3 regions of the Actinoallomurus vinaceus genome follow, and region 2 is predicted to be linked to each of the others. Evidence: riboswitches for the same ligand, from Rfam matches in the RefSeq annotation. Region 2 holds a riboswitch; each other region holds the start of a gene.
What was found. Region 2 has a riboswitch for cyclic di-AMP ahead of ABEA24_RS38330 (C40 family peptidase). Riboswitches for the same ligand answer to the same signal wherever they lie in the genome.
Positions count from the first base shown of each region.

Region 1: it holds a riboswitch for cyclic di-AMP, as region 2 does, so the genes downstream of both, ABEA24_RS18885 (C40 family peptidase) here and ABEA24_RS38330 (C40 family peptidase) in region 2, are expected to answer to the same signal.
Region 3: it holds a riboswitch for cyclic di-AMP, as region 2 does, so the genes downstream of both, ABEA24_RS14915 (C40 family peptidase) here and ABEA24_RS38330 (C40 family peptidase) in region 2, are expected to answer to the same signal.

Region 1 is NZ_BAABHK010000005.1:28,902-32,167, forward strand. Features, by position in the region: gene ABEA24_RS18880 (class II 3-deoxy-7-phosphoheptulonate synthase) at 1-582, shown strand, start outside; gene ABEA24_RS18885 (C40 family peptidase) at 735-1,871, opposite strand; cyclic di-AMP (ydaO/yuaA leader) riboswitch at 1,876-2,070, opposite strand; gene ABEA24_RS18890 (CHAP domain-containing protein) at 2,273-3,266, opposite strand, start outside.
Region 2 is NZ_BAABHK010000014.1:143,337-146,602, reverse strand. Features, by position in the region: gene ABEA24_RS38345 (hypothetical protein) at 1-127, shown strand, start outside; gene ABEA24_RS38340 (BlaI/MecI/CopY family transcriptional regulator) at 234-614, shown strand; gene ABEA24_RS38335 (M56 family metallopeptidase) at 611-1,543, shown strand; cyclic di-AMP (ydaO/yuaA leader) riboswitch at 1,707-1,844, shown strand; gene ABEA24_RS38330 (C40 family peptidase) at 1,850-2,869, shown strand; gene ABEA24_RS38325 (alpha/beta fold hydrolase) at 3,040-3,266, opposite strand, start outside.
Region 3 is NZ_BAABHK010000003.1:831,000-834,265, forward strand. Features, by position in the region: gene ABEA24_RS14910 (basic secretory protein-like protein) at 1-526, opposite strand, end outside; gene ABEA24_RS14915 (C40 family peptidase) at 610-1,107, opposite strand; cyclic di-AMP (ydaO/yuaA leader) riboswitch at 1,165-1,333, opposite strand; gene ABEA24_RS14920 (C40 family peptidase) at 1,617-2,594, opposite strand; gene ABEA24_RS14925 (C40 family peptidase) at 2,629-3,266, opposite strand, start outside.

The sequences.
Region 1 (3,266 bases), on a different contig from region 2:
TACGACGTCTCCGCGCACTTCCTGTGGATCGGCGAGCGCACCCGGCAGCTCGACGGCGCGCACGTGGACTTCATGCGGCGCATCCGCAACCCGATCGGCGTGAAGCTCGGGCCGACCACGACCGCCGAGGACGCCCTCGCGCTCATCGACCGGCTCGATCCCGACCGGGAGCCCGGACGGCTCACGTTCGTCACCCGCATGGGCGCCGGGCGGATCCGCGACAACCTCCCCACCCTGGTGGAGAAGGTCACCGCGAGCGGCGCCCAGGTCGCCTGGATCTGCGACCCGATGCACGGCAACACCTTCGAGGCGGAGAGCGGGTACAAGACCCGCCGGTTCGACGACGTGGTGGACGAGGTCGCCGGCTTCTTCGAGGTGCACCGGGCGCTCGGCACCCACCCGGGCGGCGTGCACATCGAGTTCACCGGCGACGACGTCACCGAGTGCGTCGGTGGCGGCCACGACATCGTCGAGGACGACCTGCACCAGCGGTACGAGACCGCCTGCGACCCCCGGCTCAACCGCGGCCAGGCGCTCGACCTGGCCTTCATGGTCGCCGAGATGTACCGCATCGGGAAGTGACCGCCGGGGACGCCCCTGCGTCCGTACGGGCCGCCGAGACGTCCCGCGTCGGGAAGTGATCGCCGGGGACGTCCCTGCCCTGGTCTGTACGGCCGCCGGGACGTCCCGCTTCGGGGAGTGATCCGAACGACCCGTCCGGGGTCCGGCGGCCGTCACACGACGCGTACGGCGCCGGCGAACGGGCGGGTCGACAGGTCGGCGACGCGGACGTGGTCGCCGGTGTGCGGCGCGTGGACGAACTTCCCGTCGCCGATGTACATCCCCATGTGGTGGATGTCGGTGTAGAAGAACACCAGGTCGCCGGGTTCGAGCTGGTCCCGGGAGACGTGCACGCCGGCGTTCCACTGGTCGCCGCCGTAGTGCGGCAGATTGACGCCGACCTGCTTGTAGGCCCACATGGTCAGGCCCGAGCAGTCGAACCCCCGGCCGGCCGCCGCGCCACCCCACACGTACGGCACGCCGAGCTGCGACAGCGCGGCCCGTACGGCACCGACGGCCTTGCCGGGTCCGCCGGGGATGGGAGGCACCGTCTCGCCCTTGCCGGCGCGCTCGACGGCGTCGCGCAGCAGCGGCCTGCGGACCTTCTCCAGGTCGTGCCGGATGACCGTCCGCTGCCTGGCGAGCCGGCCCCTGAGCCGGGCCGCCTCCGCGGCGCGCTCCCGGGCGTCCTGGCAGGTCCACTGGGCGTTCTGGATGGCCTGGGTGAGCTGCCGGATCTCGGTGTCGTCCTGCTGCGTGAAGTAGTGCAGGGTCGCGGCCCGGTCGAGGACGGCGCGCGGGTCGGAGGCGGCGAGGAGGCTGGGGGAGTCGTCGTTGCCGCCGCTCATGTAACGCGTCGCCACGAACCGGCCGACCTTGCGCTGGATGGCCTTGAGCGCCTGCGCCGCCCGGGCCGAGGTCTGGCCGGCGACGACGGCCGCCCGCTGGGCCTGCTCCAGGCGTACCTTGAGGCCGTTGTACTGCTCGGTGAGCTGCTCCAGCTGGTTGTTCAGCTGGTCGGCGCGCTGCCGGAGCGCGTCGATCCCGGGACCGGGCCGGGCGGTGTCCGCCAGCGCGGGCGATGCGAGCCCGGCGACGACGAGCGCCAAGGCCACGGCGGCCGTACGGCGGGCGGTGGCCTTCGGCGGGTGGTGGGCGCCCTGTGTGAGGGCTATGGCGGCCGTACGGTGTGCCGTGGCCTTCGGCGGGTGGTGAGGGTCGTGTGTGAAGGTCACGGTGGCCGTGCGGCGAGCCGTGCCCTTCCCGGGATGATGGGGATCGCGGCTGCCCGCAGGGTGCGATGACGCCATCCAGTGCTCCTCTCCTCAGGCCGCCTACCGGGTTAGCTGACGGGTTCGGACGGAAGAGAAGCCCTACCGCGCACCGTCGGCGACGGGCGCGGATTCACCCCGGATGCGAAGGCAGGGAGGTGCCCCATGGCTTCGCGAGTGGGTCCCCGGTTCCCCGGCGCGCCGGCTGACGCGACGGGCGATTCGGCGGTCCGGCCGTCTCTCGGCCGGTGACGACTCGCTGGAGATTAACGGATAGTGACGAGGCCGCCAACGAGAACATGCGGAGATGGCCCGGGGGATCGGAGGATGGTCACTCCGGGTGATGTGGGGGCTGGTCCTTTGCGCCTACACGCACACGGTCCCCGCCCCCTCCGGATCGGGAGGAAACGGGGACCGGCGTGACGTTCGGACGCGCTCGCTCAGGAGAGGACGGACTCGGACTCGGCCTCGGAGCTGTTCTGGGCCACCGCAGCGTGCAGGGTGTTCCAGAACGCCAGCTCGACGTCCTCCTCCAGCTCGGAGATCTTGCCCCAGAACTCCTTGTCCTCGGCCTTGGCGGCGGCCTCGGCGGACAGGACGGGCATGACCATGGTGCCGGCGTCGGCGGCATCCAGGTCGGCCACGCTGACCTCGGCGGGCAGCTCGACCGGCGTGCGGTGGTGCTTGCCGCGCTTGCGGACCCGGACGTTCGGCGCCGAGACGGGCACCTTGACCTTCGACTTGCCGACGGCCAGGGCCACCGTGCCGAACAGGACGACGGCGAGCAGCCCGGTGAGGGCGGCCTGCTGGTCCGGCAGGGAGGTCGGCGCGGGCGCCGGGTCGTGCGACGCGATCGTGTGCGTGTCGACCTTCGCCACGGGATCCTGGCCGATCTCCTTGACGGCGGGCGTCGGAGCGGCGTGCTTGGGAGCGTACTTCTCGTTCTGCGCCGTCTGCTGGGCGGTCTGCGCGGGGGCCGACTTCACCTTCACCTTGGAGGGGTAGCCGAAGCCGACGACCTGGCTGATGTCCCGGGTGGCGCGCAGCAGCGCGTTGTTGTGGTTGGCCTCGATCGTGTGCAGCGTGTGGCCGTCGACCCGCTCGACGATGCCGACGTGCTCGATGTCGCCGATGCTCTTGCCGCCCGACCAGGAGAAGAAGACGATCGCGCCGGGCTCGGCCTTGTGGCCCCAGGCGTCGTGCTTCTTGAACCAGTTGGCGTGGTCGGGAGTGGAGGCGAACTGCCCGGTCCAGTCCTCGACGCCGGCCTTGTTGGCCGCCCACGCGAGGAACATGTCGCACCAAGGAGCGTCCGTGTAGGAGGAGTCCTTGTCGACATGCTTGCCGTACCAGTCGCCGAATTTCGTGTAACCGCTGGCTTTCTCGTGGTAGCCGAGCTGGCCTTTGGCGACCTCGAGCAGTTTCTGACCTATC
Region 2 (3,266 bases):
GGAGGCGCAACGCTGGCATCTGACCGTTGTCGGTCCGCTGCCCGGTCGCCCGTCGCTGATCGGTGAACAAGAAGTCGTTCTCCGGACCTTCGGTGAAGGCATGAGCTGGTACATGGACCTCGGCTGAGTCCCGCGTGCGAAGCTCCAAGGCCGCGCTTCGGCCGTCGGCGACTCACGTCGGCCGCCCTGCCGCATAGGTCACAATGGTGCGGACCGGGGAGGGAGACGGACAGGTGGCGATCGCGGGCCCGCTCGAGCGAGCGATCATGGAGGCGCTGTGGGATGCCCAGAAGCCGCTGCTCATCCGCGAGCTGATGGAGAAGGTCAACGCCGGATCGGCCAAGCGATCGGCGTACACGACCGTCCAGACCGTCGCCGACCGGCTCGTCCAGAAAGGCTTCCTGTCACGGACGGCCGACCGGAACGCCTGGCGGTACGCTCCGACGCGCAGCCGTGAGGATCACGTCGCGCAGGTGATGGCCGAGGCGCTGGCCCAGACCACCGACCGTGGTCCGGTCCTGGCCCGGTTCGTCGAGACCATCGACCCGCAGGACGCGCACCGGCTCTTGGTGGAGCTCGCACAGCGTTCGGCTCCGACGGAACCGCGTTCGTGAGCCAGCTCGCCGGGCTCGGCGTCCTCACCCTCGCCCTCGGCGCCGGCGCCGGGCCGGTGCTGAGCCGCAGTGCCTGGTGTCAGCGGATCCCCCGGATCGCCGCTCTGGCGTGGCTGGGAGCTCTGGCAGGTGCCATCGCGGCCCTTGTCGGGGTGGTCGCGCTGGTCTCGACCGGCCGGCACGGCCTGGTGCACAGGGCGGCGGAGTGGGCGGCCGACTGCTGGCACCATCACGACGGATCCGGCGACCCCGCGGCGTACATCCTCAACACCGCCCTCCTTCTCAGCGCGACCGCCGCGATCTTTGTGGCCGCAAGCCGGTACCGGCGCACCGTGGCCCAGCGCCGCCGCCACCAGGAGGCGCTGCAGTTCGTCGTTCGGCTTCCCGGCGACATCGACGACGTCTGCGTTCTCGACCATCCGCTGCCGGTCGCCTACTGCGTGCCGTCGCGAAGGCGCCCGATCGTCCTCAGCAGCGGCGCCCTCGACCAACTGGACGACATCCAGCTGCAGGCGGTCCTGGCACACGAACGGGCACATCTGCGCTACCGCCACCATCTGTTCCTCACGACGGTCGACGCGCTGGCGGCCGCGCTGTTCTGGCTGCCGACCTTCCGTGACGCACGCCGTTGCCTGCCCATCCTGCTGGAGATGACCGCCGATGACGTCGCGGCGCGGCGGTGTGGCCGGCGCGCGGTCGCCGGCGCGCTCCGGAAACTGGCGATCGCCCCGAGCCCGATAGGCGGGCTGGCCGCCCACGGTGCACGCGGATCAGAGATCGATCAGCGACTCACCCGCCTCGAGACGCCGTCCGCCACCGCCGACAACGGTCACCTCCGGCACCTGACGTGGGCCACGGCGACGACCTCCGTCGCCCTCCCCGCCCTGATCTCAGCGGGCTGGCTCACCGCGATGCCGTTCTTCTGCTGACACCCCACGGCCCCTCTCACCAGAACCAACCTCCTATCGACTGTAGGAGACCACACCTTCACCGGCATGACTTATCCCATCAGATCACCCCATCGGGTGGCAGAAGACTGAAGAGATCTCCTACACTCCGTCAGAGATCGGCCGCCCCCTGCTTCACACGAGGCACGGCCGACCGCCGAATCCCTTGAGGGAACCGGGGACCCGAGACTCCCGGGGCGAATCCGGCGCGCACCAGCGCCCGGTAGGGCGACTCCGGCCCGAGCCCGACAGCTAACCCGGTAGGCGGACTAGGAGAGGAGCTCTCACGTGGCGTTCTTCCACCCGAACGCGGATGCCGCAGGTCGTCCACTGCTGCGTCGATCGCTCCGGCTGTGCTCGGCGCTTTCGGTCGCGGTCGCGGTGACTCTCACGACGGCCCCCGCCGAGGCGAGCCCCAAGCCCTCGGCTGCGGCCGCGAAGAAGGAGCTGGAAAAACTCAACGGCCAGGTCGACAAGATCGTTGATCAGTACAACAAGGCCAAGACCGAGCTGGACGCGGCGAAGAAGAGGCTCAAGGCACTCAACAGCCAGACGAAAACCGAAAGACGCGTCTACGAGAGCCTGCACGCGCGCGTCGCGCAGATCGCCGCCGAGGCGTACAAGAGCGGCACTCTCGATTCCACCACCGCCACGGTGCTCGCGTCCAAGGACCCGGACGCGGCGCTGAACCAGATGTCGGCGTTCACTCAGCTGTCGAACAACCGCGGGCAAGAGCTCACAGCGTTCCTGGCCTCCACGCAGCGCCTGCGCCGGGAACAAGCGGAGGCGCAATCCGCCTACCAGACCGTCTCGCAGAAGGCTGCCGCGTTGAAGACGCGCAAGGCCACGGTCGAGAAGGCCATCGCCAAACAGAAGAATCTGTTGCGCAAGGCCGGTGAATCCACGGCCGCGCCCGGCTCGGGAGCCGGTGGCACGTACAACGGGCCCGCCTCGGGGCCCGCGCGTAAGGCCGTGGAGTACGCCTACGCCCAGCTCGGCAAGCCCTACATCTGGGGCGGCACCGGACCGAAAGGCTACGACTGCTCCGGCCTGACGATGATGTCCTGGCGTGCCGCCGGCGTGAACCTCCCCCGCGTCGTCCCCGACCAGTACAGCGCCACTCGCCATGTCTCCAAGTCCGACCTGCAGCCCGGCGACCTCGTCTACTTCGACGACATGGGCCACGAGGGCATCTACGTCGGCGGCGGCAAATTCATCCACGCGCCCCGGACCGGAGAAGTCATCAGGCTGGACAGCATGTCCAACCCGTACTGGGTCTCCCACTACGACGGCGCCAGCCGCCCGTAACGGATCCGGCGTGTCACTGCTGCGAGCCGCCGGATCACACCGGAAGCCGTCGCACTGGTGGAATCGGCTCGGCGTCCTACAGGCGCTGGTGGCCGCCTGGACGTTCGCGATCGTCGGTCTGGACTGGGGCGGCGCGATCGCCGGTGTGATGATCTTTGTGATCGCGGTGTCTAGGCTTCGGATTTCAGCTGTGGATCGCCGATGAACCGGTCGACGATGGTCAGCAATGCCTCCGGGGTCTCGATCTGCGGTAGGTGCCCGGCATCCGGCATCAGCTGGAAGGCGGCGCCGGGGATGGCGGCGGCGTACTGCCTGCCGTAGGCCGGTGTCGCGATCCGGTCCGCCTCGCCCCAGACGACGAGGGTCGGGGCGGCGATGCCGGCCAGGCGTGATTCCA
Region 3 (3,266 bases), on a different contig from region 2:
CCCAGATCTGCGGGTCGTCGCGCAGGCCGTGCGTGGACCCGTCGCCGGACACGAACCAGCCCGCGTCCTTGCGCCGGCCGAAGGTGAGGTACTGGGTGTAGGCGACGTCGGCCGCGTCGAAACCGCGCAGCCGGTAGGTGAGCGTCAGCCGGGCCGTCCAGCCGTCGTCGGCGGCGGCCGCGGCGCGGGTGTCCGCGAGCGACTCACGCCAGGTCGCCAGGGGGATCTTCGTCAGGTTGTCGAACAACGTCTCCTGCCCGGCGCGGAACGCCTGGGCCGACGGATCGACGGTGGCGAGGAAGGCCGCGCGGTCATGGGCGAGGACCGCGCGGGAGCGGCGCTGCAGGATGGCCGTCACCGTGGCCGTGCTGGGCACGGGCGCCGCCGTGGCGCTGCGCAGCGACGCGGCCGTACGGCCGGCCCCGTGGTGCAGCGCGACGTAGCCGACCGCGGTGACCAGGTGCAACACGATCGCGACCCCGGCCAGCGCGGCGACCCGTGACTGCCCGGAGCCTGCCGACGACATGCGCGTGATGGTAGCGGGCGAAGCTGAGAAAGCCGGGGCCGCCCACATGGGCGACCCCGGCGGATCGAACCGGTTGGGCCGGCTCAGTACGGACGCGCCGCGCCGTAGAACTCACTGCGGTAGTAGCTGTTGTTGTCGATCCGGACCTGCTTGATCTGCGTGCCGGTGTGCGACGCGTGGATCATCCAGACCTTGTGGCCCTTCACCTTGGAGATGATCCCGGTGTGGTTGTTGCCGTTGAAGTACACCAGGTCACCGACCGCGAGGTTCTGCCACCGCACGTGCCGCTTGATGTGCCGGTGCTGCTGGCCCGCGGTGCGCGGCAGGCGGATGCCCGCCTTGCGGTAGGAGAACTGCACCAGACCGGAGCAGTCGAAGGTCCTGGGGCCGGCGCCCCCGTAGCGGTACCACTTGCCGATCTGCTTACGCGCGACGGAGACCGCCTTCAGACCGACCTTGTGACGCTCGCTCCAGGACTTGTGCTTCTTCTGCGCCTTGACGACGGCCGCTTGGGGGGTCGCGGCGTGGGCCGCGGGGACCGTCAGGGCGACGGGTGCGAGGACCGCACCCGCGGCCACCATGCCTCCGGCGAGGCGAAGGCGCAGGGACGAAGCGGTCGAGGGGTTGCGAGACAGGGGTCTCTCCTTCCACTACGCCTACCGGGTTAGCTGTCGGGTTCGGACGTGGAAGCCGCCCTACGGCATGCCTGCGGGAGAACAGGCGCCCCGATTCACCCCCGTGAAAGCCGCGCTCACGCGCGGTTGGGTCCCCGGTTCCGCGTGCCCGCGGATTAGGCGTTAACGGCCACCCGTGGCCCCCGTTGGACCACGTCAGTGATGACCGTTTTCTCTGCATTTCTGACAAACCGGAACCGGCCCGCCATCAGGGCGCTGTCCCATAGCGCCGCCGTCGGCGGAGACCCTTCCGGTAGAGCGGCGCATGGCGTGCGCCGATGACACCCCGCACCGTGGCCCGGTGCGGAAGATCGAGATGACGTGACAGGCGGGCCGGATGCTCTCCGTGCCTCGGTCGAACCGGCCGGGAGTCTCTGCCCGGCCCGCCCACGTCGCTGTTAAGTTGTCGGCGGTCCTCAGAGCAGGCGGCCGCCGCCCACCCAGGTGGAGGAGTACCAGGCGTCGCTCAGGTTGGAGATCTTGACGACGTCGCCGGTGTGCGGGGCGTGGAGGAACTTGCCGTTGCCGACGTAGATCCCCATGTGCCCGAGGTCGTGGAAGAAGACCAGGTCGCCGGGCTGCAGGTCGGCCTTGGACACCCGCTTGCTGGCGTCGTACTGGTCCGGCACCCAGTGGTTGAGCTTGATGCCGACCTTGGCGAACGCCACCATCGTGATCCCGGAGCAGTCCCAGACGTTCGGGCCCGCGCCGCCGAAGACGTACGACTTGCCGAGCTGGGCGCAGGCGAACTTCAGGACGATCTCCGCCTTGCCCGTGGCCAGGATCGAGCAGTTCTCCTTCGAACTGCCCGGGTCGATGTTGCCGCCGAGCTTGTGGATCAGCTTCAGCTGCTTGCTGAGGGCCGCGTTGGCCTGCTTGCGCTGCTGCTCGAGCTGGGCCTTCTTCGCCTTGAGCTGCTCGGCCGCCTGCACGCGCAGCGCCTGCTCGCGCTCCAGCCGCTGAGCCGAGGCGAGGTACTGCTGGAACTCGGCGGTGCGGTTGTGCGCGATCTGCGTGAACGCCGACATCTGCGAGAGCACGGCGTCCGGGTCCTTCGAGCCGACCAGGGCGGGGATCGAGCCGTTGTCCCCGGTCTTGTAGGCGTCGGCGGCCAGCTGGGCGACCCGCAGCCGGAGCGCCTGGAACGTCTGGCGCTCGGCCTGCACCGACTTGGCCAGGGCGTTGACCCGGCCCTGGGCGGCCTTGTAGTCGGCCTTCGTCTTCTGGTACTGGTTGCCGAGCTGGTCGACCTGGTCGTTGAGCTTCGCGAGCGACTTCTTCGCCGCGCTCAGCGAGTTGCCCGGGTCGGCGTGCGCCGGAACGGCGGGCAGGGACAGCCCCGCGACGGCGATGAGCCCGGCCGTCGTGACGGACCAGCGACCGGTCCTGGACATGATCGTACGCTCCTTGGCCATGATGATCGTGTTCCTAGAGCGCGCCCGCACCGACGTAGTGCGAGCTGTACCAGGGGTTGCTCAGGCTGTCGATCTTCACGAACGACCCGGTGTGCGGCGAGTGGATGAACTTGCCGCCGCCGACGTAGATGCCGACGTGCCCCAGGTTGTCGAAGAACACCAGGTCGCCGGGCGACAGGTTGGCCCGCGAGACCCGGCTGGTCGCGTTGTACTGGTCGGGGACGACGCGGGGGATGCTCACCCCGGCGGCCGCGTAGGCCTTCATCGTGAGGCCCGAGCAGTCGTAGCGCGGGCCGGTGCCGCCGTAGAGGTACGGGATGCCGCACTTGCTGTAGGCCCACACGAGCACGGTGCGCGCCTTGCCGGTCGCCGACCCGCTGTAGCTGCCGCAGCTGCTCGACACGGGGCCGCCGTCGTCACCGCCGCCGGTGTCGGCCGCAGGACCCAGCTTCTTGATCAGCGCCTTCTGCTGCTCGATCGACTTCTCGATCTTCTTCTTCTCGGCGAGGGCCGCGTTCTTCTTCTGCGCCAGGTCGGTGGCGGCCTGCTTGGCCTGCGCCTCCTGCCGCTGCAGCAGCTGTGCGGCGTTCAGGAACTGGGTGAGCTCGGTGGAGCGGTTCTTCGACACCTGCGCGAACGCCGACATCTGGT